DNA from 2 places in the Fictibacillus sp. EA-CB0309 genome. Region 2 is predicted to be linked to the other one. Evidence: a T-box and tRNA genes for the amino acid it is inferred to sense, from the RefSeq annotation. Region 2 holds a T-box; the other holds one or more tRNA genes.
The links. A T-box is a leader RNA that pairs with one kind of tRNA and senses whether it is charged. The one in region 2 lies ahead of tyrS (tyrosine--tRNA ligase), so its partner is inferred to be a tRNA-Tyr.

Region 1: it has a tRNA-Tyr gene. The T-box ahead of tyrS (tyrosine--tRNA ligase) is inferred to sense a tRNA for this amino acid. The anticodon was not compared.

Annotation. Positions count from the first base shown of each region.
Region 1 is NZ_CP169271.1:3,628,107-3,643,957, reverse strand. It holds rRNA gene ACEWFH_RS20495 (23S ribosomal RNA) at 1-2,669, shown strand, start outside; rRNA gene rrf (5S ribosomal RNA) at 2,734-2,848, shown strand; tRNA gene ACEWFH_RS20485 (tRNA-Asn) at 2,858-2,932, shown strand; tRNA gene ACEWFH_RS20480 (tRNA-Ser) at 2,937-3,028, shown strand; tRNA gene ACEWFH_RS20475 (tRNA-Glu) at 3,055-3,129, shown strand; tRNA gene ACEWFH_RS20470 (tRNA-Val) at 3,157-3,232, shown strand; tRNA gene ACEWFH_RS20465 (tRNA-Met) at 3,260-3,336, shown strand; tRNA gene ACEWFH_RS20460 (tRNA-Asp) at 3,342-3,417, shown strand; tRNA gene ACEWFH_RS20455 (tRNA-Phe) at 3,463-3,538, shown strand; tRNA gene ACEWFH_RS20450 (tRNA-Thr) at 3,546-3,621, shown strand; tRNA gene ACEWFH_RS20445 (tRNA-Tyr) at 3,704-3,788, shown strand; tRNA gene ACEWFH_RS20440 (tRNA-Trp) at 3,804-3,877, shown strand; tRNA gene ACEWFH_RS20435 (tRNA-His) at 3,893-3,968, shown strand; tRNA gene ACEWFH_RS20430 (tRNA-Gln) at 3,978-4,052, shown strand; tRNA gene ACEWFH_RS20425 (tRNA-Gly) at 4,112-4,186, shown strand; tRNA gene ACEWFH_RS20420 (tRNA-Cys) at 4,200-4,274, shown strand; tRNA gene ACEWFH_RS20415 (tRNA-Leu) at 4,297-4,381, shown strand; partial or broken gene ACEWFH_RS20410 (ATP-dependent helicase) at 4,525-6,727, shown strand; gene ACEWFH_RS20405 (YhgE/Pip family protein) at 6,991-9,390, shown strand; gene ACEWFH_RS20400 (hypothetical protein) at 10,117-10,254, shown strand; gene ACEWFH_RS20395 (B3/B4 domain-containing protein) at 10,783-11,439, opposite strand; partial or broken gene queG (tRNA epoxyqueuosine(34) reductase QueG) at 11,515-12,659, shown strand; partial or broken gene ACEWFH_RS20385 (methylated-DNA--[protein]-cysteine S-methyltransferase) at 12,719-12,919, shown strand; gene ACEWFH_RS20380 (methylated-DNA--[protein]-cysteine S-methyltransferase) at 12,982-13,278, shown strand; gene ACEWFH_RS20375 (amidase domain-containing protein) at 13,319-14,200, shown strand; gene trmL (tRNA (uridine(34)/cytosine(34)/5-carboxymethylaminomethyluridine(34)-2'-O)-methyltransferase TrmL) at 14,288-14,761, shown strand; gene ACEWFH_RS20365 (DUF5366 family protein) at 15,046-15,387, shown strand; gene ACEWFH_RS20360 (DUF5366 family protein) at 15,375-15,602, shown strand; gene ACEWFH_RS20355 (transglycosylase domain-containing protein) at 15,742-15,851, opposite strand, start outside.
Region 2 is NZ_CP169271.1:2,901,035-2,916,885, forward strand. It holds gene ACEWFH_RS16250 (carboxypeptidase regulatory-like domain-containing protein) at 1-7,031, opposite strand, end outside; gene tyrS (tyrosine--tRNA ligase) at 7,223-8,470, opposite strand; T-box leader at 8,899-9,134, opposite strand; gene ACEWFH_RS16260 (MarR family transcriptional regulator) at 9,143-9,655, opposite strand; partial or broken gene ACEWFH_RS16265 (DUF3626 domain-containing protein) at 9,792-10,774, opposite strand; gene ACEWFH_RS16270 (hypothetical protein) at 11,016-11,603, shown strand; gene ACEWFH_RS16275 (cation:proton antiporter) at 11,777-13,006, opposite strand; gene ACEWFH_RS16280 (cation:proton antiporter regulatory subunit) at 13,003-13,503, opposite strand; gene ACEWFH_RS16285 (hypothetical protein) at 13,643-13,963, opposite strand; gene ACEWFH_RS16290 (amino acid permease) at 14,075-15,454, opposite strand; gene gltP (glutamate/aspartate:proton symporter GltP) at 15,694-15,851, shown strand, end outside.

The sequences.
Region 1 (15,851 bases), 730 kb from region 2:
CCCAAACCAGAGGGCTTGCCCTCTGGGGTTGTAGGACACTCTACATGGAGTTACAAAGGAACGAAGTAGGTGAAGCGGTCTGGAAAGGCCAGCCAAAGAAGGTAACAGCCCTGTAGCTGAAACTTCGTTCTCTCCTGAGTGGATCCTGAGTACGGCGGGACACGTGAAACCCCGTCGGAATCCGGGAGGACCATCTCCCAAGGCTAAATACTCCCTAGTGACCGATAGTGAACCAGTACCGTGAGGGAAAGGTGAAAAGCACCCCGGAAGGGGAGTGAAATAGATCCTGAAACCGTGTGCCTACAAGTAGTCGGAGCCCATTAACGGGTGACGGCGTGCCTTTTGTAGAATGAACCGGCGAGTTACGATCCCGTGCAAGGTTAAGTTGATAAGACGGAGCCGCAGCGAAAGCGAGTCTGAATAGGGCGACATAGTACGTGGTCGTAGACCCGAAACCGTGTGATCTACCCATGTCCAGGGTGAAGTTCAGGTAACACTGAATGGAGGCCCGAACCCACGCACGTTGAAAAGTGCGGGGATGAGGTGTGGGTAGGGGTGAAATGCCAATCGAACACGGAGATAGCTGGTTCTCCCCGAAATAGCTTTAGGGCTAGCCTCGCGGCAAGATTCCTGGAGGTAGAGCACTGATTGGACTAGGGGCCCCCACAGGGTTACCGAATTCAGTCAAACTCCGAATGCCAGAGAATTATCCGCGGGAGTCAGACTGCGAGTGATAAGATCCGTAGTCAAAAGGGAAACAGCCCAGACCATCAGCTAAGGTCCCAAAGTATACGTTAAGTGGCAAAGGATGTGGAGTTGCCCAGACAACCAGGATGTTGGCTTAGAAGCAGCCACCATTTAAAGAGTGCGTAATAGCTCACTGGTCGAGTGACTCTGCGCCGAAAATGTAACGGGGCTAAACGTATCACCGAAGCTATGGCTTGTACCGTATGGTACAGGGGTAGGGGAGCGTTCGAAGTGCAGCGAAGTCAGACCGGAAGGACTGGTGGAGCGCTTTGAAGTGAGAATGCCGGTATGAGTAGCGAAAGACAAGTGAGAATCTTGTCCATCGAAAGCCTAAGGTTTCCTGAGGAAGGCTCGTCCGCTCAGGGTTAGTCGGGGCCTAAGCCGAGGCTGAAAAGCGTAGGCGATGGATAACAGGTTGATATTCCTGTACCACCTCCTTTCCGTTTGAACAATGGGGGGACGCAGTAAGGTAGGGTGAGCGCACTGATGGAATAGTGCGTCTAAGCAGTTAGGCTGTTGGGTAGGCAAATCCGCCCAACGTGAAGGCTGAGCTGTGATGGCGAGGGAAATTTTAGTACCGAAGTCCCTGATCCTACACTGCCAAGAAAAGCCTCTAGTGAGGAAAGAGGTGCCCGTACCGCAAACCGACACAGGTAGGCGAGGAGAGAATCCTAAGATGATCGGGAGAACTCTCGTTAAGGAACTCGGCAAAATGACCCCGTAACTTCGGGAGAAGGGGTGCTCTGATAGGGTTTGTCGCCCGAGAGAGCCGCAGTGAATAGATCCAAGCGACTGTTTAGCAAAAACACAGGTCTCTGCGAAACCGCAAGGTGAAGTATAGGGGCTGACACCTGCCCGGTGCTGGAAGGTTAAGAGGAGGGGTTATCCCTTACGGGAGAAGCTCTGAATTGAAGCCCCAGTAAACGGCGGCCGTAACTATAACGGTCCTAAGGTAGCGAAATTCCTTGTCGGGTAAGTTCCGACCCGCACGAAAGGTGTAACGACTTGGATACTGTCTCAACGAGAGACCCGGTGAAATTATAGTACCTGTGAAGATGCAGGTTACCCGCGACAGGACGGAAAGACCCCATGGAGCTTTACTGCAGCTTGATATTGGATTTTGGTACAGCTTGTACAGGATAGGTAGGAGCCTGAGAAGCCGGAGCGCCAGCTTCGGTGGAGGCGTCGGTGGGATACTACCCTGGCTGTATTGAAATTCTAACCTTGAACCGTGATCCGGTTCGGAGACAGTGTCAGGCGGGCAGTTTGACTGGGGCGGTCGCCTCCTAAACAGTAACGGAGGCGCCCAAAGGTTCCCTCAGAATGGTTGGAAATCATTCGCAGAGTGTAAAGGCACAAGGGAGCTTGACTGCGAGACCTACAAGTCGAGCAGGGACGAAAGTCGGGCTTAGTGATCCGGTGGTTCCGCATGGAAGGGCCATCGCTCAACGGATAAAAGCTACCCTGGGGATAACAGGCTTATCTCCCCCAAGAGTCCACATCGACGGGGAGGTTTGGCACCTCGATGTCGGCTCATCGCATCCTGGGGCTGAAGTAGGTCCCAAGGGTTGGGCTGTTCGCCCATTAAAGCGGTACGCGAGCTGGGTTCAGAACGTCGTGAGACAGTTCGGTCCCTATCCGTCGCGGGCGCAGGAAATTTGAGAGGAGCTGTCCTTAGTACGAGAGGACCGGGATGGACACACCGCTGGTGTACCAGTTGTTCCGCCAGGGGCATAGCTGGGTAGCTACGTGTGGACGGGATAAGTGCTGAAAGCATCTAAGCATGAAGCCCCCTCAAGATGAGATTTCCCATCACGTTAAGTGAGTAAGACCCCTTAGAGATGATGAGGTTGATAGGTCTGGTGTGGAAGCGTGGTGACACGTGGAGCTGACAGATACTAATCGGTCGAGGGCTTATCCTTAAAAAGCATAACGTTTGGAAACGTCGTATCTAGTTTTGAGAGAACATACTCTCAATATAATTGGTTCAGTGATGATGGCGAAGAGGTCACACCCGTTCCCATACCGAACACGGAAGTTAAGCTCTTCAGCGCCGATGGTAGTTGGGGGTCTCCCCTGTTAGAGTAGGACGTCGCTGAGCCATACATATTCCACAGTAGCTCAGTGGTAGAGCTATCGGCTGTTAACCGATCGGTCGTAGGTTCGAGTCCTACCTGTGGAGCCATATTGGAGAGCTGTCCGAGAGGTCGAAGGAGCACGATTGGAAATCGTGTATACGGTCAACCCCGTATCAAGGGTTCGAATCCCTTGCTCTCCGCCAGATACATACTCTCTAGCTCAAACTATGGCCCGTTGGTCAAGCGGTTAAGACACCGCCCTTTCACGGCGGTAACACGGGTTCGAATCCCGTACGGGTCACCACTTTTATACATAACCAACTTAAAATATGGAGGATTAGCTCAGCTGGGAGAGCACCTGCCTTACAAGCAGGGGGTCGGCGGTTCGAACCCGTCATCCTCCACCATAAACTTTTATATCATATTTATATCATCGCGGGGTGGAGCAGTCTGGTAGCTCGTCGGGCTCATAACCCGAAGGTCGCAGGTTCAAATCCTGTCCCCGCAACCAATATTGGACTCGTGGTGTAGTGGTTAACATGCCTGCCTGTCACGCAGGAGATCGCCGGTTCGACCCCGGTCGGGTCCGCCATTTTTATTTAAACGGTGGTTATACAACACCAAGAATTTAATTCTTGGCTCGATAGCTCAGTCGGTAGAGCAGAGGACTGAAAATCCTCGTGTCGGCGGTTCGATTCCGTCTCGAGCCACCATTTTTTTGCCGGTTTAGCTCAATTGGTAGAGCAACTGACTTGTAATCAGTAGGTTGGGGGTTCAAGTCCTCTAGCCGGCACCAGTTTTTTCTTCCTTAAATGGAATAAAAAACTTATTGAAATACAGGGTGTTTATGTTTTATAATAAAACCTGTCTTCATTTGTGGAGGGGTAGCGAAGTGGCTAAACGCGGCGGACTGTAAATCCGCTCCCTCCGGGTTCGGCGGTTCGAATCCGTCCCCCTCCACCATCTTATTTTCCTTATAGGGGCATAGTTTAAAGGTAGAACGAAGGTCTCCAAAACCTTTGGTGTGGGTTCGATTCCTACTGCCCCTGCCAAATTTTAATACTGTGGCGGTCGTGGCGAAGTGGTTAACGCATCGGATTGTGGTTCCGACATTCGGGGGTTCGATTCCCCTCGTCCGCCCCATTTAACTATTGGGCTATAGCCAAGCGGTAAGGCAACGGACTTTGACTCCGTCATGCGTTGGTTCGAATCCAGCTAGCCCAGCCATTTTTATTTTTATGACATATGATGATTTTAACAACATATTATAAGTTAATTAAATGCTTGCGGAAGTAGTTCAGTGGTAGAATACAACCTTGCCAAGGTTGGGGTCGCGGGTTCGAATCCCGTCTTCCGCTCCATTTTTTATATTCTGGCGGCATAGCCAAGTGGTAAGGCACGGGTCTGCAAAACCCTTATCCCCCGGTTCGAATCCGGGTGCCGCCTCCATTCCAATTCAAAAGATTTACATGCCGGTGTGGCGGAATTGGCAGACGCGCACGACTCAAAATCGTGTTCCTTCTGGAGTGTCGGTTCGACCCCGACCACCGGTACCATTTTACTTAACTTAACATTTAAACTTAAAACTTCTCACGTTTGTGGGGAGTTTTTTTATTTTGATGTTATTTTGCTTAAAGGCAAATATTGTACACTAATAGAAGATAACAAGATTCATTTTCATCAAAGGGGGTACTGAATAATGGAAGATTTCTTCATTAAAATGAAAAAGGATTTAGGCATCGCTTTAAATGATGTTCAAAAAAAGCGGTTCTGCAGACTGAAGGACCTCTTCTATTGCTCGCATCACCAGGGTCAGGGAAAACAACCACGATCATCATGCGGATCGGTTATTTAATTAAGCAAAAAGGTATAAATCCATCTCGTATAAAGGCTGTTACATTTAGTAAAGCCTCAGCAAATGATATGAAAGCACGGTTCATGAGATTTTATCCTGATCTTCCGCCTGTCGATTTTTCTACTATACATAGCTTTGCCTTTGAAGTAGTTAGGAATTATTACAGAGGGACGGGGACATCTTTTCGAATTATTGAAGGGGAGCAAGAGTTAGGTGAGAATGCAGCGTCCGTTGAAAACGTTCCGTTAAATAAGAAGCTTATATTGAGAAATTTATTTAAGTCAATAGTAGGTGAGAACATAACTGAGGACCAAATGGAGGAGCTTGCAACCTATATCAGTTACATTAAAAATAAAATGCTACCTAGAGAACAGTGGTCCACCGTATCATGTGATGTACCGAAAGCGGAACAAATTATTATGGAATACGAAGAATTTAAACGTTTGGATCAAAATCAAATTTTATTGGATTTTGATGATATGCTTACAATTGGTAATGAGGTACTAGAAAACAATCAAAACTTGCTGATTCTGTATCAGCAAAGATACGATTATGTTTTAACGGATGAAAGTCAGGATACTTCACTAGTCCAGCATTCGATTATAGAAAAATTGGTTTCTATCCATAAAAATATATGTGTTGTGGCCGATGATGATCAATCGATCTATAGCTGGAGAGGTGCTGAGCCTTCTTATTTACTTGAATTTAAGAAGGTGTATCCAGAAGTGGTTATACTTTTTATGGAGCAGAACTATCGCTCAACTCAGGACATCGTGAATGTTTCTAACCAGTTGATTAAACGAAATAAAAATAGATACGAAAAGAATATGTTTACAGAGAATCCACCGTTTGAGCCTATTGAAATAAGGAATCTTATCAATTTTAAGGAACAATCTAAATACTTGGTAAAGGAACTTAAAGATGAAGGTCAACTAATGGAAGTAGCCATTTTATACCGTAACAATTCCTCATCTATTGGATTAATGAATGATTTTGATCGTGCAGGAATTCCTTTTATATGAAGGATGCTGACAATCGCTTTTTTTCACACTGGGTCGTTCAAGATATATTGAATTTTATGCGGATGGCTTTTACAGATAAGAGGCCAGATATTTTAGAAAAAATTCATTTAAAATTTAACGGTTATATTAGTAAGCAGCAGATGAGTGCTTTAAAACAATTGAATAACAGCGATTCTGTATTTGATAATTTACTGAAACATGTAAAATTACAGGAATACCAGGTCAAACTTTTGGAATCAAGTAAAAAAACATTTAAAGAAATGAAAGAGATGGAGCCTCTCCTGGCTATTCGTGTCATAAGGGATCAATTAGGTTACGAGAAGGCACTTGAGAAGATAAGTAAGAGTCTTGGGTTCCGTATTGATTACTTGATTGGTATTTTAAATACGCTTGAAGAGATTGCATCAGACCTTAAGAATCTTGAGGATTTTGCAAAAAGATTAAAGCATTTGGAAGCTGTTCTAAAAACAGCAAAAAAGAAAAAAGGTCAAAATGCCGTAACGCTATCTACTTTTCATAGCTCAAAGGGTCTTGAATTCGAGAAAGTATATATGATCGATTTAGTAGATGGAGTTATTCCTTCAAGTGAAGATCAATCTGACAGCAAACTAATGGAGGAATCTACTCGTCTTTTTTATGTAGGAATGACCCGTGCAAAGAAACAATTGAAACTTCTTACTTATAGTTATAGTGACGGAAAGAAGACAGAAGAGTCCCTATTTGTTGCAGACGTTAGGAATATCATTAATCCTCCAGATCAAACTTCATCCATCGAATCTGTTGGTTCAAGTAATCGAGAAAAAGTTAGGAATGAAAAAAGATAAATGGAGTTCCGTACAATCCTAATGCAATTCGAGAAAAGGAGCATTGCATGCTGGTCAATTCGTTGTACATAGGGTATTTGGAACTGGTGAAATTATGAATGTGAATGAAGAGTTGATTCATATGAAATTTTCATCCAAAGAAAAAAGCTATCTATTAAAACATGTCTGGAAATGGGATTATTAGAGCCTGTTATTAAATAAAATTAGTGAAGCGGACACTATCTTCTGTGGTGTTCGTTTTTATTTTATACAATATAGGCCGAAATCCCTTAAATATTTTAATATTTTACAATTTTCTGATTAATAAGAAGGATTTATCCTTGTTTATCCGAATTATACATTTTAGTAGAAGTGAATACTTATTCACTTTTATCAATGTTCTTATTTTGTATAAACGGGGGTAAAGGGATGAGTGTCTTTCGCTTATTTATGGTTGAAATGGTAAAGCTGGCAGCAAAAAAGGGGTGCTGATTTCAGTTATTGCAGCGTTGCTCGTACCGGTCGTGTATGGTGGTATTCTTCTATCACCGACATGGGGGCCGTACGACAATTTGTCGAACTTGCCTGTTGCGGTGGTAAACAAGGACAAGGGAGCTATGTCCGGGGAAGAACCAATCAATGTAGGGCAGGATTTGGTAGCAGATTTAAAGAAGGGTCAGGATCTCGGATGGGACTTTGTTAGCTCGGCTGAAGCTAAAAAAGGTCTTGATAGCCTGAAGTACTACATGGTTATTGAGATTCCTGAAGACTTCTCACAAAGAGTCACAACGGTTTTAGAAGAGAATCCGCAAAAACTCGAATTGACTTATATTCAAAATGAAGGCTTAAACTTCATGGCGGCACAAGTAACGAGAAGTGCTTCGGAAAAGTTAAGAGAGAAACTTGGGGATAAGATTACTGAGAAGTATGCGAACAATATGTTTGCAAGTCTTGGCGACGTTTCTGAAGGATTTCAAAAAGCAGCAGACGGATCAGACAAACTAAATACGGGTATGACTGATCTTCATGATGGAACGAGCCAACTTTTGGAATCGCTTACAAATAAAGCGGCCGATATTTCAAAGTTAGCAAATGGTGCTAAAGAACTTCAAAACGGTACAGGTCAAATGGTAAATTCATTAGCAGCAAAACAGCCTGATATCAGTAAACTAGCAGATGGTTCACAAAAATTGAGTGCTGGTACGAATGAATTGCTGCAATCACTTCAATCCAAATCAGGCGATATTTCCAAGTTAGCTGCTGGTTCTGCAGCAGCGAATGAAGGTACTGGATTGTTATTGCAAGGGTTAAAGGATAAACAATCAGGTATTAGCGATCTTGCAGAAGGAGCCAAGCAGCTGGGAGATCGAATCCCTGAATTAAAACAGGGTACATCTGGAATTCTTACGGGTTTAAAAGGTGTTCAAGGTGCGATAAAGAGTGAAGTAGGTCCTGGAACACAAGCGATTTCAGCCGGAGTGAATACGGTAGTAGATGAATCTAAGCAATTGGGAGCAGGGTTGCAAGTATTATCAGCCGATCTTCAAGCTTTCTTAAAGCAGCATCCAGAACTGCAAAATGATCAAGCTTTTATGAAGATCTATGGAACGAGCCAAGCATTAGCTAAAGAGACTGCTGATCCGGCTAAGGGACAACAGCTGGCTGATCTTCAACAAGGAGCGGCAAAAATTGCTGCAGCCTTTACAGTCAATGAAGTACCTAATCCAAAATCTTTGGCAGACGGGATAAATCAGCTCGTGGCTGGCCAAACGTCAGTAGATAACGGTGTTGCCACATTAAGCCAAAAGGTCCCTCTTCTTCAACAAGGAACGGCTTCTGTTGAAAGCGGCTGGAACACGATGGTCGGTAAGGTTGGAGAGCTGCATGCAGGCACATCTCAAATTGCAGCAGGAAATCAATCCGTTAATATGGGATGGACCACTTTAACGAATGGTGCTACTCAATTAAATGCAGGAGCTACTCAAATCTCAGCGGGGAACTCTTCTGTTGAAAAAGGCTGGCGTGATCTGACTGCCGGTGCAACGAAAATTAACTCTGGCATGTCACAGGTTAGCGATGGAAACTCAACAGTTGAAAAGGGATGGGGAGACCTGACTGAAGGAGTTACGAAGCTGAATGATGGTGCAGGACAGTTAAATGATGGAAGCAGTGAGCTATCATCAGGTCTAATGGATGGAGCAGAAAAAACAAGTTCCATTAAAGCAGCTAACGATAAAAATTTGAGCATGTTCTCATCACCAGTTGAACTGAAAAGTGAAACGGTAAATAAGTATCCGCTTTATCGTGATTCTACGGCACCATATGTACTTTCACTCGCTTTGTTTGTTGGAATTTTGATCATGTCACTGTTCATTAACTATAAGAAGCCTGAAGGGATTTCAGCATTTGCATGGTTTGGTGCCAAGTTCATGAACCTTGGGGCACTTGCTATCGTACAGGCATTGCTTCTTTCCACTGTCGTTCTGCTTTTCTTAAATGTAAAAGTTCAGAACCCAGCTGGTTTTATCGCATTTGCTGTTTTTGTGAGTTTGGTGTTTACGGGCATCGTTTTATTCTTTGCCTCGTTTGGAAACATTGGACGTTTTATTGCATTTGCTCTTGTGATTCTTCAGCTTTCAACAACAGGAGCGAACTTGCCGATCGCCATGCTGCCTGAGAACTTGCGTGCATTAAGTGAGTTTTTACCATTCACTTATTCAATCGCCGGCTTTAAAGCGCTCATTTCATTAAATAATACAGGCTCTGCTTTTGCGAATATGGGTGTATTGCTTGTTTATTTACTCGCATTTAGTTTATTGGCTATAACAGTGTATCTATTTACAAAAACCAAAAGTCAGCCACAAAAGCTTGATTTAGCGGGCTGATTAGAAATCGAATAATACAGATGAAAAGTTCCTGGCTATGGCTGGGAACTTTTTTTGAATCTTCTTCTTGTACACTGAATATGTAGGTGTAAAGGAGGTCATCTATACGATGTATAAAGATCGACGTGCAACAGTCTGTCTGATTCTTATCACAATCTCCTTCGTTTCCATCATTTTTATTACAGCAGATATTTTTCACTACATGCATATGATCAATGGGTTAATGATAAGGATCTTTCAATCATTTCGATTACTGCTTATTATGCTAATTCTTTTAATATTTTCTATCCTTGTATTATTTCGTTACCTATAGTCTTATCCATATGCCCCTGATTTAAGGGGTTTTTATTTTGGGTAAGGCCGTTTTCGTATTCATTGTTGCTTTCGAAAGTAGTTGATTTCCGTTTCAGGCTGCTCGCTTTCCGCGGGGCAGGCGGTGAGCCACATTCGTACGTTTCACGTATAAGTGTCTCACCTGTCTAGTTGCAGTGGCTAGCCCCTCGAGGTCAAAAGTTAAATGGTCCACAAGGCAAAGTGCGCCTTGCTAGCCCATTCAGCTTTTGCTTGTCGGGGCTGAACGAGCCACTTCCACTTTTCGGACTGCCCGCCTGTCCCGCAGGAGTCTCACACCTTCCACTACAATCAACTGTTCAAAGAAGAAATAAAAAAAGATAAAAAAGCAACAATCCTTTAGAAAAGAGCCGAGGATAAAAAGCATAATGAGAAGTGGATGCGTTAGTCAGTCAAGTTGAAGAAAAGAATGGTGCATTTAAAAAAATCAGCGGTGAGATCGCAAATAAGCAAAGTGAACTTGATAGGTTAAATAAAGGCATACTTGCAAAAAGAAGGAACCTAGAACTTTAGTTGCTGGCGTTTTTCAAGCGGGGAAAGATATACCGCCCGGGCGCTATAAAGTAGAGCCAGTTAACGGATTTGGTAATTACTTTGTAAACGGGGGAAGTAAAGTGAACATCATTTTAGGAAGAGGAGACGATATGTTCCTTCCTGAATATGTGTTTGAACTGGATGAGGGTGACGAGATTGAAGCTACGTTGTCCGTGAAATACACGCTTGTAGAATAAAATTGGAGTTTGGCGGTACCGAATTTTTAAAATTGTTCAAAAGAACTTGTCATAAATGTCCTACTTGCTGCTTATATATAGAACAAGTTAGTTGTAGGTTTTAATGCAGGGCTTCGTTGATCCAATGAAGCCCTGCATTTTTTTGTTGAGCTCGTTTTGAAAATATATTGATGAGTTTACATGTTTTATTGAAATTTTCACAAGATATATTCACCAATTCACTCATTATATTGACAAGTATTCATGTTTTATTGACGATCCTACATAATTTGACATAATGAGCCATCAGTCACAACATTCAAACATCTGTTTAAATCACCTGTATCTCAGCAGTACCCCCATTTACTTGAGTGAACATTTTAGCCATAGATTCCAATAGTTCCTTAGCTTCACTTACATCCATAGATGGCTGCAAATACACGATATGCAGAGCATTCTTAACGCTCTCGTCCACCATCGTACGCTTCGAATCGACAATCGGACTGCCAAATGCACCAACAGAGTCTGCAGACAGCAATTTTCCTTCCATATTCATCTCACGCCCGTTCAAGCCCTCATATGAATCTTCTGCACGGCCAATACGAATCTCCACATCACCCTTGATCTGATCTAGATTGTATAGACCGATTGGAATTCCGAAACGGATGGAGAAGAAGTTATTAACATCTACCCCAGAATTGATCGGTGGGAGATCCTTGCCGCTTAACACACGGCGCAGCAATGCTTCTGAAGCGGGGCGATACCGTGAAGGATCAGTGCCCAGCGTTTTAAAGACAGAGCGATACTCGGCAACACCAGGGTAATCCGGAGCGGTTTTTTCTTCAAGTCGCAGTGATTCTGTAAATAGCTGGAATCTCCCCTTTATCATTTGCGGTGACTCGCTAATCGCGATATTATGGTATGTAATTGTGCCTATTTTAAAATTCGGGACAAGTTCGTTTATTTTTGGAGAAATTGTGATCATCATCGAACCCCGTTTCTGATTTATATATAATTGTAGTTTATCATAAGTGTGGAAAATAAATGTAAAGGAGGGATATGCGTGACAAGTGCCCAGTTGAAGGAAGAGATTGTTGCATATAGTAAAGAAATCGGAATTGACAAAATTGGCTTCGCACATGCAGATGTTTTTGGTGAGCTCAAAGAACGTCTCCGATTACAGCAGGACCTTGGCTATCAATCAGGGTTTGAAGAAAGTGATATTGAAAAAAGAACAGAGCCTGAACGGCTGCTTTCGGGTGCTTCAAGCATCATATCTATCGCTCTAGCATATCCCTCCAAAATGAAAAATGCCCCGAGAAGTACTAAGGGAGAACGAAGAGGTATTTTTTGCAGGGCATCATGGGGGAAAGATTACCACCATATATTAAGAGAAAAGCTCTCATTGCTGGAGGCTTTTATTATAGAAAAAGTTCCAGAAGCGAAAGTGAAATCAATGGTAGATACGGGTGAACTGTCAGACCGAGCTGTTGCTGAGAGAGCCGGGATCGGATGGAGTGCAAAAAACTGTGCGATCATGTCTCCTGAGTTTGGTTCTTATATGTATCTCGGTGAAATGATCACAAACATTGGGTTTCCTGCGGACACTCCAATGGAAGATCAATGTGGTTCATGCAATAAATGTGTTGAAGCATGTCCAACAGGTGCACTCGTGCAAGGAGGACAGCTTGATTCGTCTAAGTGTATTGCTTTTCTAACTCAAACAAAAGATTTCCTGCCTGACCAATATAGAGACAAATTAGGCAATCGGCTATATGGCTGTGATACATGTCAGACCGTATGTCCTGAAAATAAGGGAAAAGATTTTCACCATCATGTTGAAATGGAGCCTGACCCAGAGATTGCAAAGCCATTATTAAAACCGTTATTGTCTATGAGCAATAGAGAGTTTAAAGATAAATTCGGTTATGTATCTGGCAGTTGGAGAGGAAAAAACCGATTCAGCGAAATGCGATTATCGCTTTAGCTCATTTTAAAGATAAAACAGCTATACCAGATCTGGTGAACTTATTAAACCATGACCCTAGACCTGTAATAAGAGGAACTGCAGCGTGGGCAATTGGTAAGATTGGCGGAGATGGTGCGGAATTGGAACTATTATCTGCAAAAGAGCGCGAAAAAGACGATTTGGTTGCGCTAGAGATTGAAAAGGGACTTAAAATGGTTCGAAATCAAGAAATTTCGTAATCGCATATGTTTGAAGTGTCCGATATAGTAAGGTCAAGTAATGAAAAGAAGGGATAATTATGTGTCAGATTAAAACGTTACTCTATTACGAAGAAATGGAAAGCGTAATCGGACCGTTAACAATCATTGCAACGGAGAACGGAATCTGCCGTCTCGATTTTGGTTCAATGGAGGATAACCTTCCATCTTTACGTTCATGGATGGCTAAACATTTTATAAAGGGTGAACTGATCCGTTCTCCTGAATATTTGGAAGATGCCATTCAACAATTACATGCGTACTTTGCAGGCAATCTGCATGAGTTTAGCGTGAACTACGATTTATTTGGTACCGTATTTCAAAAAAGGTATGGAACCAGCTTACGAGTATTCCTTATGGTGTCACTTGTTCATATAAGGAAGTCGCTCAAGGGATTGGGGCTCCTAAGGCCGTTCGTGCTGTCGGAAGCGCGAATAACCAGAATCCTGTACCGGTTTTTATTCCGTGTCATCGTGTCATTGGAAGCAATGGAGCACTTGTAGGATACGGCGGGGGATTAGACAAAAAGAAATTTTATTATCGATCGAACAGAATAGCTGCAAGAAGACATCCTAGAGCCCTTAAAGGGTTCTTTTTTTGACATCTCACTCATATGTTAGTAGAAGCAGGAGGGATGTCTGATGTGGATGGAAACACTTAAAGCTTATATTCAAAACCAATCCCAATGGATGATTCATGCAGATGCAGATGGAAGAGGCTTCTTTTTACGAGAAGAACAAGAAAGCTTTATACGTAAAAAACAAATGTATACCGATAGAAATGCGTTTATCGTGAACAATCAAACGAACGGAAGTGTCTTGCGAACGACAGAATCGGAAGACAAAGTTCAAGTGGATTATTTGGTTCATTATAGCTTCTTAATTAAACACGGATTTGATTTTTACGTGGAAGAGATGTCACAGGAACGACGAGCCGTTTTTCAAGATGGTGATATGAAAAGTGATGAACCGGTTAACGTTGAAGGGAATTATCGTGAACTGCCGAAGATCGAGCGCGAAAATGAATCGATCTCCCCAACGAAAGGCGGATATGACAGGTTAGCTGCTGTTCGTTACGCGGAGCGATGGTGGAATACGTTCAATCCTACCTATAAGTCATTTGAAAATGATTGCACGAACTATATATCACAAAGCCTGCATGCTGGCGGAATTCCCATGACATCTCAATCCATTAAGTCTAAAGGCTGGTGGATGCGAAACAATTCATGGAGCTACAGCTGGTCAGTTGCCAATGCACTTAGGTGGTATTTGAGCGGCTCTAAATCAAGTCTACAGGCACAAGAAAAATCCGCAGCTCATCTTCTATTGCCGGGAGATGTGATTTGCTATGACTTTGATGGTGACGGACATTATCAGCACACGACAATCGTGGTGGCAAAGGACCCTACAGGTGAACCGCTCGTTAATGCACATACAACAAACAGCAGAATGCGGTACTGGGGCTATGAAGATTCAACAGCGTACACGAAGCGTATTCAATATAAATTTTTTCATATTCTTTAAGAGGAAAGCTTGCCTTCTAAAGAGTGATATTCCTAAAAAAGTGCTATAATAAGTACTTGTTGGAATATTGTTTTTGAGGTGAGCTTTTTGGCTATACATGTTGTATTATTTGAACCGTTGATTCCTGCGAACACAGGAAATATTGCGCGTACATGTGCTGGGACGGGCGCACACTTGCATTTGATTCATCCACTCGGTTTTTCTTTGGAAGACAAATACTTAAAGCGTGCCGGACTTGATTATTGGGAGCATGTAAAATTGTTTCATCATGATTCTTTGGATGCCTTTTATAATGAATATCCAGACGGTGAGTTTTATTATATAACCAAATTTGGTGAACAAACATACTCAAATTTTGATTACTCGGATTCAGAGAAGGATGTCTTTTTTGTTTTTGGAAAAGAAACGAAGGGGCTACCTCGGGAAGTAATTGATGCGAACATGGAAAGATGTCTGCGCATTCCGATGAATGAACACATTCGTTCATTGAACTTATCGAATACAGCAGCGATCTTAATCTATGAAGCTCTGCGTCAGCAAAATTTTGGAGAGTTGAAATAGAATAACAGTGGAAATAAAAAAACGTCCTTTTATGGAAAGGGACGTTTTTACTTCCATATGTATATGGATTAGTTTTTTCCAGGACGATCGTTATAGCCTGCTGTAAAGATTGCAGTCAGGAAGGCGAGCATCACGAGTAGGATGAGGATAAAATCCATTTGAACTCCTCCTTTGAAAGTAGTCTTATTCTTTCCATTCTCTCTACTCATTATAAATGAAAACGGTTTTCATGGGAATGCATTTCTGCGAAGATTTAACATTTTGAGGGGATTCGTGTTGCGCTAATGAAGAAAAACGTTTATATGACAGGGTATCTTCCGCTGTTTTCAATTATCCTGTTCAGCTCTGGTTTTGCCATTTATTTTGAAAGACTTTTAATCGATAAGCTGAAATACTTTGGCGTTTATCAAGGAATGCAGGAGCTGTTTGCGGATCATGTGATTCACCTGTCTGTCGGCTTTTGTTTATTTTTATTGTTCTTTATGGGGTTTGCCGCTCTAAAACTATTATCGGATACACTGACTCACTTAAGTTTGTTTTTTTCTCGAGTGATTCGGAAGGAACGCTGCTGCAGCAGGGAAAGAGCGGGGGATGGTTCTTTTTTGCTGGCGGAATGCTTGCGATAATCTTAAACCACTCGCTTCTGCTTATATGTATAGTGTTTGTTGCGGCATCACTTGTGTATTTCTTTTATCTTTTATTGCGGATTGGTGCGAGCTTAACCACAGTCGGCATCATCGGCATGGTATTTATGCATTTGTTCTTTTGGACTGGCTTCGGTTTGCTTGTCGTTTACACGGTGATGCGTTTATATAATGCGTTCGTGGCGGCGATTACATAGAGTTGTCGAATATTGTAGATTCGCGGGTATATCATGGAAACTCGCGGAAATAGCCACAATTTCTTTAGTATGGCGTTTTATAAGTACCCAAGTTCCCGCTAAAAACCCTGTCGCTCAACTAGTGACAGGGTTTCTTCATTCATTTCTGATGTGCTTTGATCATAATATCCCGCCATATCATCACTTCTGGAGACAATCCCTCAATCGATTGAAGGCTGCTCGGTGTATCTCGGCCTACCCAAACGCCAG
Region 2 (15,851 bases):
GTATCAGCCAGTGGTTGACCACCTTGATCCGTCACCCTTCCCCCAACGGCTGAAATTTGAGAGAGCAGCACTAAATCTTGAATGCTTACTGAATTGCTGAATACTTCTTCACTGGCTTCTGCTGTTCCAAATTCAGCTGCATTTGCAACAACCGTATAAACACCTGGAGGAAGACTGTTTACAAGATATCTGCCTTCATTATCCGTTATCGTAACAGCTATAACTGGACCTGCCACTCCAAATGCCCGGACTTCTATAGAGGCGTTTGGTATCGGTTCACCGGTTGCAAGACTTGTTACGGTTCCGGCTAAGCTCCCTGGATCTGGACTTAATGCTACGTTATCTATAGTCGTCTCATTAGCTAAGATGAACACCCCGGCTAAGTTTGAATCAAAGTTTACTGCTGTTACATTCACCTGATAGCGGCCCGGTGCTAATCCAGAAACAGAGTACCGTCCGTCATTAGCAGACAAAATGGAAATGACCGTACTTTGAGTGCTGTCAATGACTCGAACAGAAGCACCAGGGATTGGATTGCCTGTAAGCTGGTTAGAGACGATACCTGTGAGCTCGCCTGGATCAGACACTAATTCTAGTCGTGTTTCCGTGATTTGACCGTCCTGAACGATGACACCTTTTGTTGCGCTTCCGAATCCTGTTTTAGAAGCAGATACATTTAGCGATCCAAGCGGCAGATTGGTAATGAAGAACTGTCCGTTACTATCCGTTATCCCCGTTGCAACCACAATATTAGCAATATCCGTTACCGTAATTCTTGCTCCATTAATTGGGGTTTCTGTACCGCTTTCAACAACTGTACCACGTACAGCTCCAAATGCAGTTGCTAGATTGATAACCGCTTCTGTTACCTGATTAGCCACTACACTGACCGGTACAGTTTTTGACTGATATCCAGGAGCGATGACAATTAACAAATAACTGCCCGGCCTTACATCAAGGAAAGAGAATTGTCCTGAGTTATTTGTAGTGACCGTTCTAATAATAACACCGCTTGTATTGGCTAGCCTTACTGAAATCTGCCGGTTTACGATTGGATTTCCTGCTGCATCCACAACAGAACCTTGTATATCTCCTTGAATGACAGAAATATTTATTGATGCATTTGTTGTCTGATTACTTGTAACAATGGCTCCAACGGTGTTAGGAGCAAATCCAAACTTATCAGCACTTACTGTATACGTGTTTGGAGCTAATCCAGAAGCCAAATAAGCACCATTTGAATCTGTTGTCGTCGTACGGATGATGATACCTATTGAATTGATTACACTAATTACAGCGCCTACAACCGGATCACCGGTTTCAGCATTCCTCACGACACCTTGAATATTTCCTGGGTTTGGTTCGAGTGTAAAGTCGACATTCGTCCGAATTTCCCCTGGACCAATGGTAATTCCTCCGTTAAAGTTGGCGAAGTTTGGGGCTGTAACAACAAGTGTGTACGTCCCTGCTGCAATATTAGAAATTTCATACGATCCGTCCGAGCTTGTAGAAGCTGTTCCTGCAACGACCCCATTTAAGTTTACGATTTTTACCGTAGCATCTATTATCGGATCACCAGAAGTGCTGCGAACTGTTCCACGAATGGTTGCGGGGGTTGGAATAAGTGAAATGTTTGTAATCGTAGTTTGATCAGCTGTAACAGTAGCTCCTGTAGAGTTTCGCGCATAGTTGACAGCGGTCGCCACAACATTGTACGTGTCAGGTGGCAAGCCTGTCACAACATAGTTTCCTAGACTGTCTGTTATTGACCTTGCAATTGGATCTGTATCAGAAGTACGGAAGACAATGACTACACTTCCTACGAGTGGTCCATTTGTTTCAGCATCCGTAATTTTCCCGGCAATTCTGCCTAAAATTTGATTTAGTGCAATGTTTACAGAAGCAGTTCCTCCTGGCCCAACCGTAAACGTTACTTCTTCCCTCTGGAATCGGGGATCTACTGCTACCAACCTATATTGTCCCGCTGAGAAACCATTAATAAAATAACGGCCTTGTGAATCTGTTAATACTGAAGAGATGAGAACACCGGTATTCGTAAACAAGCGGATCAAAACATTCGCAAGCAGCACACCTGTATCTTCATTCGTAACGATACCTGTAACAGAACCCGGATTATTTGTAAGCAGAATGTTTAATGTCGTGGTCTGATTCGGTTGAACAACAGTAGAAGCTGATTCTGAACCAAAATCCTGTAAGGACGCGACAATGGTATAGGAGTTTGGCGAAAGTGCACCAAATGCATACTGTCCGTCACTGTTTGTCAGCGTAGTTCCAACTATAGGGCCAGCTGATGAAAGCTGTCTAGCGATTACCGATACGCCTGCTAGCGGCTGACCACTCTGTCGGTCACTGATTACACCCGAAATCGTACCTGGTGATGGAGACAGTGCAAAGCTCAAAACACTGGTTGCATTCGGTTGAATGGTAAAGCTAGCTAAATCTGTTGTGAATCCGTCTGCTGTTGCCGTAGCTCTATAAGATCCAGGATTAAGATCAGGAACTAAATACTGACCAAATTGATCTGCTACAGCAGTCGTAATAATCGCACCAGTATCTGTAGAAACAATAATGATGGTCCCCGGTATTGGATTACCTGTAATAACATCGGTAACAAATCCACTCAATGATCCAGGTGTTGGCGACAAACGCAGTGTGATATTCTTTGTTTCATTTGGATTAAGAAACAATGTGGCTGTATTAGATCCAAAGTTATCAGCAGATGTACTGATTACAACATTTCCTGGAGGAATGTTAGAGATGGTAAATTCTCCGTTGCTGCCGCTAACCGAACGGTTTAAAAAGATCCCGTTTACCGTCGTTACTAAGATGACAGATCCTGTTATTGGTGCACCAGAATTCGCATTGACCACTTGGCCGGTTACAGTAGCTGGCAATAAACTTAATGGTACGGTTACTGGCACCGTTGTTCCCGCAACCACATCGATTGGGACTGTATTCGAACTGTATTGATCTGCTGTTACGTTAATAAAATACCTGCCTGGGCTTAAACCTAAAATGATAAATGTACCATCTGGATTCGCAAGGAAAGATCTGAGCAGCTGACCTGATGAATGCAGCAGTCGGACTTGAATATCGTTGCCTGTTACTGGATTTCCGTCCTGATCAACGATCTGACCGGTAACGTTTCCGACCGTGCTGGATAGCTGAATATTAGCACCGGCAGTCTGGTTGCTCGTAACGATTGCGCCTGTTGTTACAGTTGAAAAATCATCTTTGTTGGCCGTAACCGTATAGCTGCCTGGTGCAAGATTGCTTACGATATAGTTTCCTGCTGGCGATGTTAAAGCAGAGCCTATGAACGCGCCATTTGTTGTTCGGACGATGAGCGTCACACCACTTAGCGGAGTTCCGTTTTCATCGGTCACTTGACCGGCGATCGCACCCGGATTTGGTTCCAGCTGATAATTTGCTCCAGAAATTACCAGACCTGGTGTTGTCGAGATCCCTGCGATTAGTGAAGAAAAATTCTGAGCTGTGATACTCACCTGGAATGTTCCTGGAGGTAAGTTTCCAATCGAATAGTTTCCGTTGCTATCAGTAGACCCTAAACCAATGATCGTTTCGTTAGCATCGAGGATTTGCACGATTGCATCTTTTATCGGTGTACCAGTTGTACTCGTGATCTGTCCTGAAACAGTGGCTGGATTCGGCTGTAGCGTCAGTGAAACCGATGACGTCTGATCCGCAAAAACACTGACCCCTGTAACAGCTGTCTGATAATTTGGCAATGACGCTGTTATCGTGTATTGTCCTGGTGCTAGGGAATCAAATCGGAACACGCCTCCAGGAGCAGTTGTTGCCGAACTGATTAAAATGTTATCAGCTGTAAAGAGCTGAATGGTCCCTCCTCCAAAGGCAGGGGAGATCTGTCCCTCAATCGTTCCCGGATTAGGCGGCAGGTCCACATTACGAATCGTGATTAAGTTCGACTGAACAATTGCTCCTGTTTGGTTTGTCTGAAAACCTGGTGCTGAAACGATAACATTATAAGACCCTGTTGCAAGTCCTGTAATTAAATAGTTTCCTAGCGCATCCGTTATCGTTGTCAAAATCGTTAGTCCGTTCAAATCCGTAACTCTAACCGTCGCCCCGCTGATTGGTCCTCCTGATCCTGTAATATTTCCTGAAATACTGCCTGGTGATGGATCGAGAGAGAGGTTCGTCGTTTCAGTTTCTCCTGCTGTTAATATGACGGTTGCCGTATTCGTTTGAAAATCATTAGCACTAACCACAATTGCATAGGTGCCTGGTGCCAAGTTCTGAACTTCATACATTCCATTGGGATCGGTAAATGCAGATGCAATTGGCGTACCGTTTAGATTTAGAATCCTTACTTCAATAGATGCTCCTGTAATGGGTGTTCCTGTTGTACTATTGAAAACAGTCCCTGTTATAGTTGCAGGGTTAGGTGCAAGATTAAATGACACAACCGTTGTTTGGTTGGAGTCGATGATTGCGCCTAGTGACAGTGTTTGATAAGTGTCCTGAGAAGCTGTTGCGGTGTACGTTCCTGGTGCCAAGTTCGTAACCGTATACCTCCCCTCGTCATCTGCAACGTTTCTTGATATAACCGTTCCTGAACTGCTCTCCCTCACAACAATCGTGGCACCTGCCAGCGGCGTACCATTTGTTACGACTATCCCTGTCAGCGTTCCCGGATTCGGTTCGAGCTGCACTTGAACAGATGTCGTTTCATTATCCTGAATGATGACGCCTGCTGTATTGCTCGAAAAGTTTGGTGCTGTCACCACCTGGGTATAAGAACCAGGAATCAGATTGTTAATTGTATATGATCCGTTAGCATCCGTGACGGTAGACCCTACAAGTAAATTGTTTTGGTAAAGTTCAACAATAGCCCCTGAAAGTGGAGTACCCACATTGGATGTGACTGTACCGGTTAATAATCCAACGATCCGTCCTAAGCTTGCATTGACCGTGCTAGTCGTATTTGACTGAATCATTGCCCCTAAAACAACTGTTCCGTATCCATTAACGGCAAACGTAACGGAATAAGTTCCAGGAGGCAACTGTTCTACCGTATATTGCCCTCCTCCATTGGAGGTTGTTTGCGCAATTGTAATGCCGCTTGAATTGAGCACACGAATACTTGCTCCAGAAAGAGGCGCATTTGTTCCAGCATCCCTAACTGCACCTGTGAGTATGCCTGGATTTGGTGTAAGAGCCGCATTCAGCGTAGTCGTCTGACCCGCTGTTAAAGTCGTACCGAGAAGCTGTGTTCCAAAGTTTGGTGCAGAAAAGCGGACACGATACTTTCCTCCCGCGAGATTGTTTAACGAATAAAGACCCGCACCATTCGTCGTTGTGCTTGTTATAACAATCCCCGTTTCATTTAACACTTCTACAGTTGCACCAGAAATTGGATTACTGTCTGTATCGGTTACCGTTCCTTGAATACCAGCCGGATTTAACGCAAGCGTGAAATCATCGGTCTCCGTTTCATTAGGAGCAAGGTCGATCCCTCTTGAAGCAGATTGGAAGTTTGTTGCTGTCACGCTGATCGTATAGAAACCAGGAATAACGCCAGAGATGCTATATTGTCCAAGTGCGTTAGTCGTTGCAGTGGCAACTTCTATACCTGATGTGTCCGTCAGTTTGACAACCGCATTTTGCAGTGGGCCGAACCCTGCACCGATAACTGTCCCGTTTACTTTTGCCGGAAGAGGATTTAACAGCAGCTCTACTCGACTGATATTTCCGCTAGTAACCGTTGCACCGCGAACGGCTGAAGTATAGTCAGGATACGAGAACGTTAATGTATACGAACCAGGAACCAATCCTGTAAAACTATATTCGCCGTTACCATTGGTCGTAGTGGAAGCAATCGTCGTAAGACCTTGTTGAAGAAGGACATTTACACCTGTTAATGGCAATCCTGTTGAACCGTCTTTTACATTCCCCACGACACCCCCGGTTGTTTGAACCGTTATCACCGTTGTAGCCGTGCTTACAGGCAGTGTGTTTCCAGTGAAGTTATCAATCCCGCTTGTGGTAGCCGTCTCGAGGGTTCTGGAACCAGCAGTCGTAAAAATCCCTGTTACAGAAAACGTTAACGTCGTTTGCGTTCCTGCGGCCAGGTTCCCAACGTTCCAGCTAAGTGTTTTTGAAAGTGAATCATAAACGGCATTCCCGCTTGCCACATTGATTAGTGTGAAATTCGAGATCAGATCAAGACCCAAAACATCACGAATAAATACGGTGGTTGCCGCACTTTTACCAGTATTAGAAAGGGTTATTCTCGCCGTGTATGTGGCAGAATCACCAGCCAGAATCGTTGTCGGCCCAGATAATAATTGTTTGGAGACAACTAGTTTTGCTTGTACGTTAACCTCTTCTGGTGTAACCGGGTTTGATAGAGCATTTTGAAATTGAAAACCTTCAGAAGTTCGAAGAGAGTCTTTATTGTAGTTGTTGGCGTTTGCTGAAGTGAAGGAGATGAGTTGAAGAGGACTGTTCGCATTGATTCCTAGAAATGAAAACAATACAGAGACAGGAATGAAAAAGTCTAAGAAAAAGTCTGGGTCTCCGCTAAAAGTTGAATCCGCAGGCGTTACCCTTGCATAATCAAAGTTTACAATCGGCTGTGTAAAGTTTGGTGCTCCTTGCCCGTTTGTACCTTCAGCCTGGTCAGTCCATGAGTTAAACTGAACGATCGTATTTTGAATAAGTTCGAGTCTTTGCAGATTTCCGTTAACCGTTAAAAGCCAGTTGTATGTGCCTGGCACTCCCGTTGTATTAATTAAAACACCCCAGGCAAAGTTACGAAAAGCCGTCAAAGCATTATTTCTCGGATCACCGTTTAAACGAAGTCTAAAATAAACATTTGTAGTGTCATAGGCGACATAAAATGAGGGGAATTGCGCATTACCTACCAGGTCAGTGGAAGCTGGAGATTCGTCCCCTACAACATCGAAATAGGGTTGTCCACCAACACTTATTGAGGTAAATTGAATGTTACTTGGAAATGGCATATTAAAGTATTACACTCCTTTTATCTTTATCTTATAACTTATTCCTCCATTCCCCATTTGGTACGATATTCGCCTATGTTTTAAAGAAAAGTGACACATTTTATTAGACGATTTGCCTTCTGTGTCACTTCAACTGTAAAGTACATCCGTAAAAAAAGAACCATACAATATGGTCCTTCTTACCTTCTGCCTTAATTGGTTTTAACCTTCACAAATTTCCGCTTACCCACTTGAATGATTAAATCATTCTTTACCATCACTCGTAGATTCGTATCTTCTACTTTTTCACCATTGATCTTAACACCTCGATTGGCAATCATTCGGCGTGCTTCACTTTTTGAGGTCAGCATCTTCAGTTCAACAATCAAGTCAATAACAGATACTTCCTCTGCACCACTCCACTCCTCCACCGGAATCTCATCTGGCATTGTTCCTTGCTGGAAAACGTTTATAAAATGCTGTTCGGCCGCTTCAGCTGCTTTCTCGCCGTGGTACATCCGCACAATCGTTTTTGCTAAAGTCATCTTCGCATCACGCGGGTGCATCTTACCGCTCTCGATGTCACCTTTCACTCGTTGAAGTTCTTCAGGCGTAAAATCTGTTACGAGATCAAAGTACTTTGTCATGAGCGGGTCGGGAATTGACATCGACTTTCCATACATTTCTTGCGGTGCTTCATCGATCCCAATGTAGTTTTTCTTGGATTTCGACATCTTTTCAACGCCATCGAGTCCTTCAAGCAGCGGCATCAGCATCGCAACTTGCTTTTCTTTGCCGAACTTTTCTTGGTAATGTCTGCCCATTAAAATGTTAAAATGCTGGTCCGTCCCGCCTAGTTCAATATCACACTCCAGCATAACGGAATCGTATCCTTGCATAAGCGGGTAAAAGAATTCATGCAACGAAATCGGTTTACCTGTGGAGATTCGCTCATCAAAATCATCACGCTCCAAAAGCCGTGCGACTGTTATTTTTCCAGCAAGGTTAATCACATCTTCAAAGTTAAGCTGTGAGAGCCATTTAGAGTTGTAATGAAGTTCTACTTTTTCCATGTCCACGATTTTGCCGAACTGTTCAAAGTACGTCTTCGCATTGTGCTTCACTTCTTCTGTTGTTAGCTGTTTACGCGCAACAGACTTCCCTGTTGGATCGCCAATCTTCCCCGTAAAATCACCAATAATCAGCTGGATGATATGGCCGTTTTCTTGAAACTGTCTGAGTTTATTCAGGACAACCGTATGACCAAGATGTACGTCTGGCGCTGACGGGTCTAAACCGAGCTTTATTTTTAAAGGGCGGTTTTCAAGAATCGATTTCGCCACTTTTGTTTCTAGATCTTCGGAAGGAATGATCTCCTGAACACCTTGGCTATAGATCGCCATCTGCCTCTTCACTTCATTGCGTTGATTCTCTGTTAACTGTTCTATAACCTGATTCATCTGAATTTCCTCCTTTTTTTTACAAAACTGTTCTCTAAACGCTGTATTCGTAAGCTTTTTCTCTGTAAGTGGTTCATTTCCGTTTCCGGCTGCAATTATCTTTTTGGAAGGAGCCAAAAGTTACAAAACAGTTGCAAGTTCGGCTCTCAAAACGGGCCTACACTTATACCTAGCAGGGTATCACCACAACTAATTCGAGAAATTCCGGACTTATTTCCGCGAGTTTTGGACTTAATTCGGCGAGTTTTACCTTTAATTCGGCGAGTTTTGCCCATATATCTGCGAGTTTACATAAATCGACAAATATCGAGTGCCCTATACCCCTACCCCTAACAATTTCTAGCCCCATTGCTTCCCGCCAGGTTTCTGCACTTTCAACTACTACAGATCTAGTGTTTAAAAAATAAAAAAAGACCACATCCCAAAAACTAAGGGACGTGGTCTAACTTTTACACGCGGTACCACCCTAATTGAAGAAACTGAACATTCTTCCACTCGAAAAAAATAACGGTTCTCCCGTTCTTTGCATCTGACCACAATAGTCAAAAACAAAGAAAGCTCTTGGTAATGTAATTCACATGATCTTTGTGCCGGTTCGCACCATCCACCGGCTCTCTTGTTACAGGGAGATCATTGCTACTGCGTTTCCTATCATCGCATGTTTATATAAAATTAAAAGTTGTTTTCTCGGATGACTCGTCTAAGCAAGCCCGATATTACTTTTTGCTCCTCAACAGATAATGAAGATACCACTTCAACTTCACCTTGATGAAACTGGGGATATAACTCCTCCATCACTTTTCTGCCGTTTTCCGTCAGCACCACACATGTGATCCGTCTGTCACGGTTATCCACTTTTCGATAGCAAAGTTCTTTTCGTTCTAATGTATTCGTGATGTTGCTGATCGTTGCTTTCGAAACACCCGCTGACACCGCGAGTTTTTTCGTCTCTACCGATTCCCAGATCCAAAGATCATACAAAATGGAAAACGACGTCCACGAAAGCCCGTGTTTCGCTAGAACTTCCCGCTCCATCTTATTCCTCAATCCTTGTGCCGCTCGGTAGAGATTGGTTACGACAGTTATAGCGTCTAAGTGGAGTGACTCTATGGGCGCTTTCGCTAATTTATTGATGGTATCCTTTTCTTCCGGCAATAATTCACCGAACTCATCAAAAGAATAGATGCTAACCACTCCTTAAAGTTTTCATAATCGTTAGCATTGAAACGATAATAGCAGAAATGAATTTTTTATGCAAGCACATTACTAATAATCTTCCCCGATTGAACGGATTTTTGTCCAATCCATTTTATTAAAAAACTCAATGCATTGGTTTTCCATACCTTACTAATACGTGCCACAATAATTTTAATTCTTGTAGTATTTCCTCATGTGTTCCTCTATCACTCCAACCATTTGGACTGCGTTTTAAATCAAATACAGCTTCACCTATACGGTGTGCATGGATTAAACCATCTTTGTTCGCTATACGTGTGGCGAGTGATGGCATGGTAGGACCTCTAAAATCCGTAGGAACTTCGTCAACGGACAGTTGGAATCCAGAATGCCAGTATAGGTCAATATCGTAAGAATCACAAAGTCTCTGAAGTGTTTCTCCTGTATTTGTTTTTTAAAAGATGGATCTGCTACAAGGATCTCAACATCTTCCTTTAACTGAACATCACCATGAACTTGCGCCTCTATATAATGGTTTAAGTTACGCGAAGCATCCTTGCCTTCTGGATTTAAAAAAGGTTTTCCTATATTCGAATAAAGATGTTGAATCAGCTTACCAGGTGTAAGCTCTCTTTCACCAATTGCAAAATCACTTACAAAAATGTCTGATAATAACGCTGCTAAAATCATATCGAATTCCAGAAGCGTGCCCTTTTCTTTAGGATTCTGATGAGAATCTAAGTATGTGAATGTAGCACGTTTTGACACTTCTTTCTTAAGAAGAAAATAACATGAACCAAACCTTGGTGCAGGCCCATCAGGGTGCAGCATTACGTTTAACGCTCCATACTTTGGACGTTCTTTGTTTGCTGTTCCTTCCATTTGAAAAGCACCATCAAACAATATTTCTTCCCATTTATCTCTTGCCCCGCCCGAAAAAGCACTCAAACTGCCATTGGATAGTAATGTTTCAAATTGACTTTTATAGATTCCCTGCTCTAAAAGCGCTTGTGCAACACTTCTCATATCGAGGTCAGGACGATCTGGATGAAAGTGAAGAGCAACACGTGCGTTCGCTTTTAATCGGTCTACTGCAGATCGAAAAAACGTATTCTCTACGTTTGACATCTTAAGCACATGCTGAATGGCAGCATGTGCTTCTTCTTTATGTTTTCTGGCATAGTCATCATAATGCTGTATCGCATATTTCTGAGATTTTGTTAACTTCATACCTCGACTCCTCTGTTTTCTTAACCCATCCTTTCCTTCGATAAAAACATCCAGAACCCTTTCCAAAGCCGTATAAAAATATATAACTGTATCGTTTACATTCTGAGAAGAATATACTTTTAAAAAGGAGGAAGGTCGTATGGCACAACGTAAAAAGCAAAGAATTACAGGCTCACGCAGTTTTCATACACCAAAGTTGATTCCTCTTATACTGATGATTTTCATTCTATTCACTTCAGCTCTAAGTCTATTTCTATCTTCTACACTATTTAATGAACACCTCGTCTTATCCGAAGGTTCTCTTTGGTTAGCGATGTCCTTGCTTTCTTTATTCATTGCTCTGGTCTCACTTCATTCTAAGATGGATCATGTATTGGAAAAGATACTAGTTCCCATTATCATTATAGGTTCACTGGTATGCTCAGGAACGTTTGCCTTTACCACTCTTCAGCTATTATCTGATAAAAAGAACTATGATGAACAAAAGTTTAAAGTTTCAGAGGGTATACCCAGTCACATAGAGTTTGACGGATCAAAAAATGGTTCGGACTATGTATCATCTTTTACCATTCATGGTGTAAAGATTAAGGTAGCTCACATGAATATTACAGAAGCCACTTACAAAACTGAACTGAAAAATAAACCATTAAAACTCCAATATCTGCCTCATAGCAAGTTTGCCGTTAGCCTGGCAGAGATTGTAGTAAAAGATATTCAACAAAAATAAAGCACAGCTTTCATTTCTAAAAGCTGTGCCAATCTTTAAATATTCTTTAGAAACTTAAATATTTCTGGATACTCGTGCTGTGGAATTAAGTTATTATAAAAATGAGTAAACACCACGACCAGCACTACGGTGAATAAAATAAACGCAACAACCTCTTTCATCAACCATACTCCCTATCCATTTACTTTCTTTTTTAAATGCTGCTTATCTTCTGTTTTCCATTTAAAAATTCCGTTTAATAAAATATAAATTCTTTTTGATTCTTTTGTAAGCAACGGACCGAGAATGGCAAGTATTAATACATACAGTGCAGAAAATGGTTTTAATACAGAAGCCAAGCCACCAGCCATACCAATGTTCGCTACTATGATAGAGAATTCTCCTCTAGAAACAATCGTCAAACCGATGTTGGATGAAGCTTTATGAGACAAGCCTGCTTTCCTTCCTGCAATCATACCCGCCACAAAGTTTCCTACGATTGTGATAACGACCGCTCCTAGTGCAAGCCAAACTGCGCCACCCAACGTGAACGGGTCTATACTTAAACCAAAACTGAAAAAGAAGATCGCTCCAAAGAAATCTCTAAATGGTATAACCATCTTCTCTATTCGTTCACTGTGTTCAGTCTCAGAAAAAACAAGTCCTAACAAGAGAGCACCGATCGCTTCTGCTACGTGAATGGTTTCTGAGAATCCAGCAATAAAGAACAAAGAAGCAAAAATCACGATAATAAAGATTTCGTTTGACGTAATGTTGAGTAATCTGTTTAAGTGTTTTGTACACGTTCTGGCAATGACAAAGAATAAAATCATATAGCTAAACGCGATTAAAATGGATTTAGTCACGCCTAATACGGATGTTGCATCTCCTAATACTAACCCAGAGATTATCGACAGATAGACAGCTAAAAAGATATCTTCGAACATAATAATTCCAAGAATCAGTTCCGTTTCTGGATTAGCCGTCCGCCTTAGATCAACGATAATTTTCGCTACAATAGCACTGGAAGAAATGGTTATGATTCCAGCGATGATGAGGATCTCTAATAGAGAAAAACCCATAATGTAAGCGTAGATCAAACCTAATGAGAAATTGATAAGAATATAGATGCTGCCGCCAACAGCGATGTTTTTTCCGGAGCGTACTAATTTTCCAACCGAAAATTCTAAACCGAGATAGAACAGTAAAAACAATACGCCAACCCTGCCAAAGAAGGTAATGATTTCGTTGCTGTTAATAAACGTAAAATCCAAAACGCCAATAACAGGAGCATGCGGACCAACAATCATTCCAAATATGATGAGAAAAGGAATGATGGAAAAGTTTAATTTATTTGCGAGTAATGCAGCAAGTGCGATGATGACCAGTGCTGTACCAACTTCTAGTACAAGATGATTTGTCATTCACTGCTCACCTCTGCTGAAAACATCTCCTTAATAATTCTTTTAACACCAGGTCTTTCGCCTGATATGACAAGCATATCTCCTGAGTCGATCATCGTTTCAGGACCAGGATTCAATACTTTTTCATTTCCTTTGATGATTGCAATAACAGACACTTCATATTTTTGACGGATATCCAGTTCTCCAATTGTTCTTCCAACAGCAAATGCTTTTGAATCAACTCGATACCATTCAATCATTAGTTCATCAAAAGCCATCTCAATCGTTTCCAAAGCTTTTGGTCGATAGATCATACCACCAATGATGGCAGCAAACTGTCTAGATTCTGTATCACTTAATGTAACGGAAGAAAGACTTTCTTCGTAATCGTTCTTATCAAAATGATAGATTTCTCGTCTTCCATCATCATGAACGATCACGACCACTTTATCTCCATTAGCTATCTCCATTTCAAATTTCCTTCCGATACCTGGTAATTCTGTTTCTTTAACGATCATAACAATCTCCTTTTTGGTTTTTTGGCACGACAAATAAACGTTCGATTACATGTTTTTTCGAACCGTGCTAAGAATAATTTGTTTTGCTAAATAAACCTTACGTCGAAGGCCTTTTTAAAGGTATAGGGATTGTTAAATGTTAGAGGTAATTCGATTGAAATTGATAGGGGGTAAGTCGTACAATCTTGTTGCTAACTTGGCTAGTTGTTGGGTATACATGATATTCACGTAGTTCTTCTAAAGGTATTTCGATATCAACATAAACTGCTTTCGCTGACTTTTGTAACTTCTTACTTTTCGTTGGATACTCGCCGATAATGGTAGATTCATCGATTGACGCAGAGGATAATTCATAAACGTCATTTTGAGGTGGCGAGAATAGGTTTTCCATGTTGTAGTTTGGAAAAAGAGATGTGAACGCAAAAACGTACAACAAGACCAATAAAGAAAATTTCCGCAATTTCTTACTCCCCCTTTCTTTTGAATCTAATATAAGTGTACCACAACATAACACGATCCTGAAGTAAAGCGAAAAAGCCACCCTTTAAAAAGGCGGCTTTTTCATCTTCCGTTATTTACTTGTATTCAACTTACTATTTCGATATCCATAACTAAAGTAAAGAACTAGTCCTAGTACAAGCCATACTACAAATCCTTTCCACGTAAATGCAGAAAGCTGAAGCATGAGATATACACAGAAAATAATCGCTAAAGCAGGAATGACTGGTACCCATGGTGTTTTGAAACCACGTTCGATGTCTGGTCTTGTCTTTCGAAGAACAGCAACTCCAAGCGAAACGGTAGCAAATGCAAACAGCGTTCCAATGCTTGTCAGCTCAGCTAATTTGTCTAATGGTACAAATCCTGCAAATAAGGCTACAAGTATTCCTGTCGTCCATGTACTTGGCAGCGGTACTTTTGACTTTGGATGAACCTCCGAAAGTTTACTTGGAAGAAGTCCATCACGGCTCATTGCATAAAACAAACGAGTCTGACCGAACATCATAACGATCAGAACTGTCGTTATCCCTACGATAGCACCTAGAGAGATAAAACCAGCTGCCCAATCCTGACCAATAAATTGCAGTGCAAATGCTACCGGGTCTTTTACATTTAACATTTCATAAGGAACGATTCCTGTAAGGATTAAAGATACAGCGATATAAATGATTGTACAGATGGCCAATGCTGAAATGATGCCGATCGGCAAGTTTCGTTGTGGATCTTTTACTTCCTCAGCTGCTGTAGATACTGCATCAAATCCAAAGTAAGCAAATACAACAACCGCTGCTCCTGTAACAACTCCAGAGAATCCAAAAGGAACAAAAGGCTGCCAGTTAGCCGGTTCTACATACCAAACGCCTACTGCGATGAACAAAAGGACAACCGCTACTTTTACAATAACCATGATACCATTGAATTTTGCAGATTCTTTAACTCCTCTTGAAAGCAAGAGTGTCACCAGAAGAATAATCATTACTGCCGGCAAGTCAATGTACGTACCTTTTGCCGGATCAAATGCACTCGTTATGGCTGTTGGAAGATGTATTCCAAAACCGGTTAACAAGCTTTGAAAATACCCGGACCAGCCGCTTGCAACTGCGGATGAAGCTAGTCCATATTCCAAGACGAGATCCCAGCCAAGAATCCAAGCGAAGATTTCGCCAAATGCCACATAACTGTAAGTATACGCACTTCCTGATTGTGGAATCATGGATGCAAATTCCGAATAACATAGTGCTGCAAACACACAGGCGAGTCCTGCAATAATAAATGATAAAATGAGTGCTGGCCCCGCATATTTAGCAGCAGCTACTCCAGTAAGTACGAATACACCGGTACCAATAATTGCACCAACACCCAGCATCGTTAAATCCACCGCACCAAGTACGCGATTTAAAGATTGATCTGTACTTTGATTGGTTAATAACTTCTTTCTAAATAAGTTCATATGGCCTCCAATAATTGTCGATAATAGTCGAATGATTCACCTTCGTCATTTTACAAGGATTCGATATATTTGTAAAGATTATAATTTTCAAATATTTCTAATAAGTGGAATTATTATCTGTCAACAATTATACTTCTATAGTTCTTGCCAGATTTTTGATTTGACAACCATTCATTTTACTAGCTAAAATATTCTTCATGTGGACATCTCAGAAAAACTTATGAAGAAGGTGATTCAATTTGAAGAAATTCAGAATTAGTCTGGCTTGGCAAATTCTTATTGGACTTGCTGTCGGGATTATTATTGGTGCTTTGTTCTATGGAAACGAAACAGTTCAAGGATATTTGCAGCCAATTGGAGATATCTTTATCCGTTTAATTAAAATGATCGTCGTACC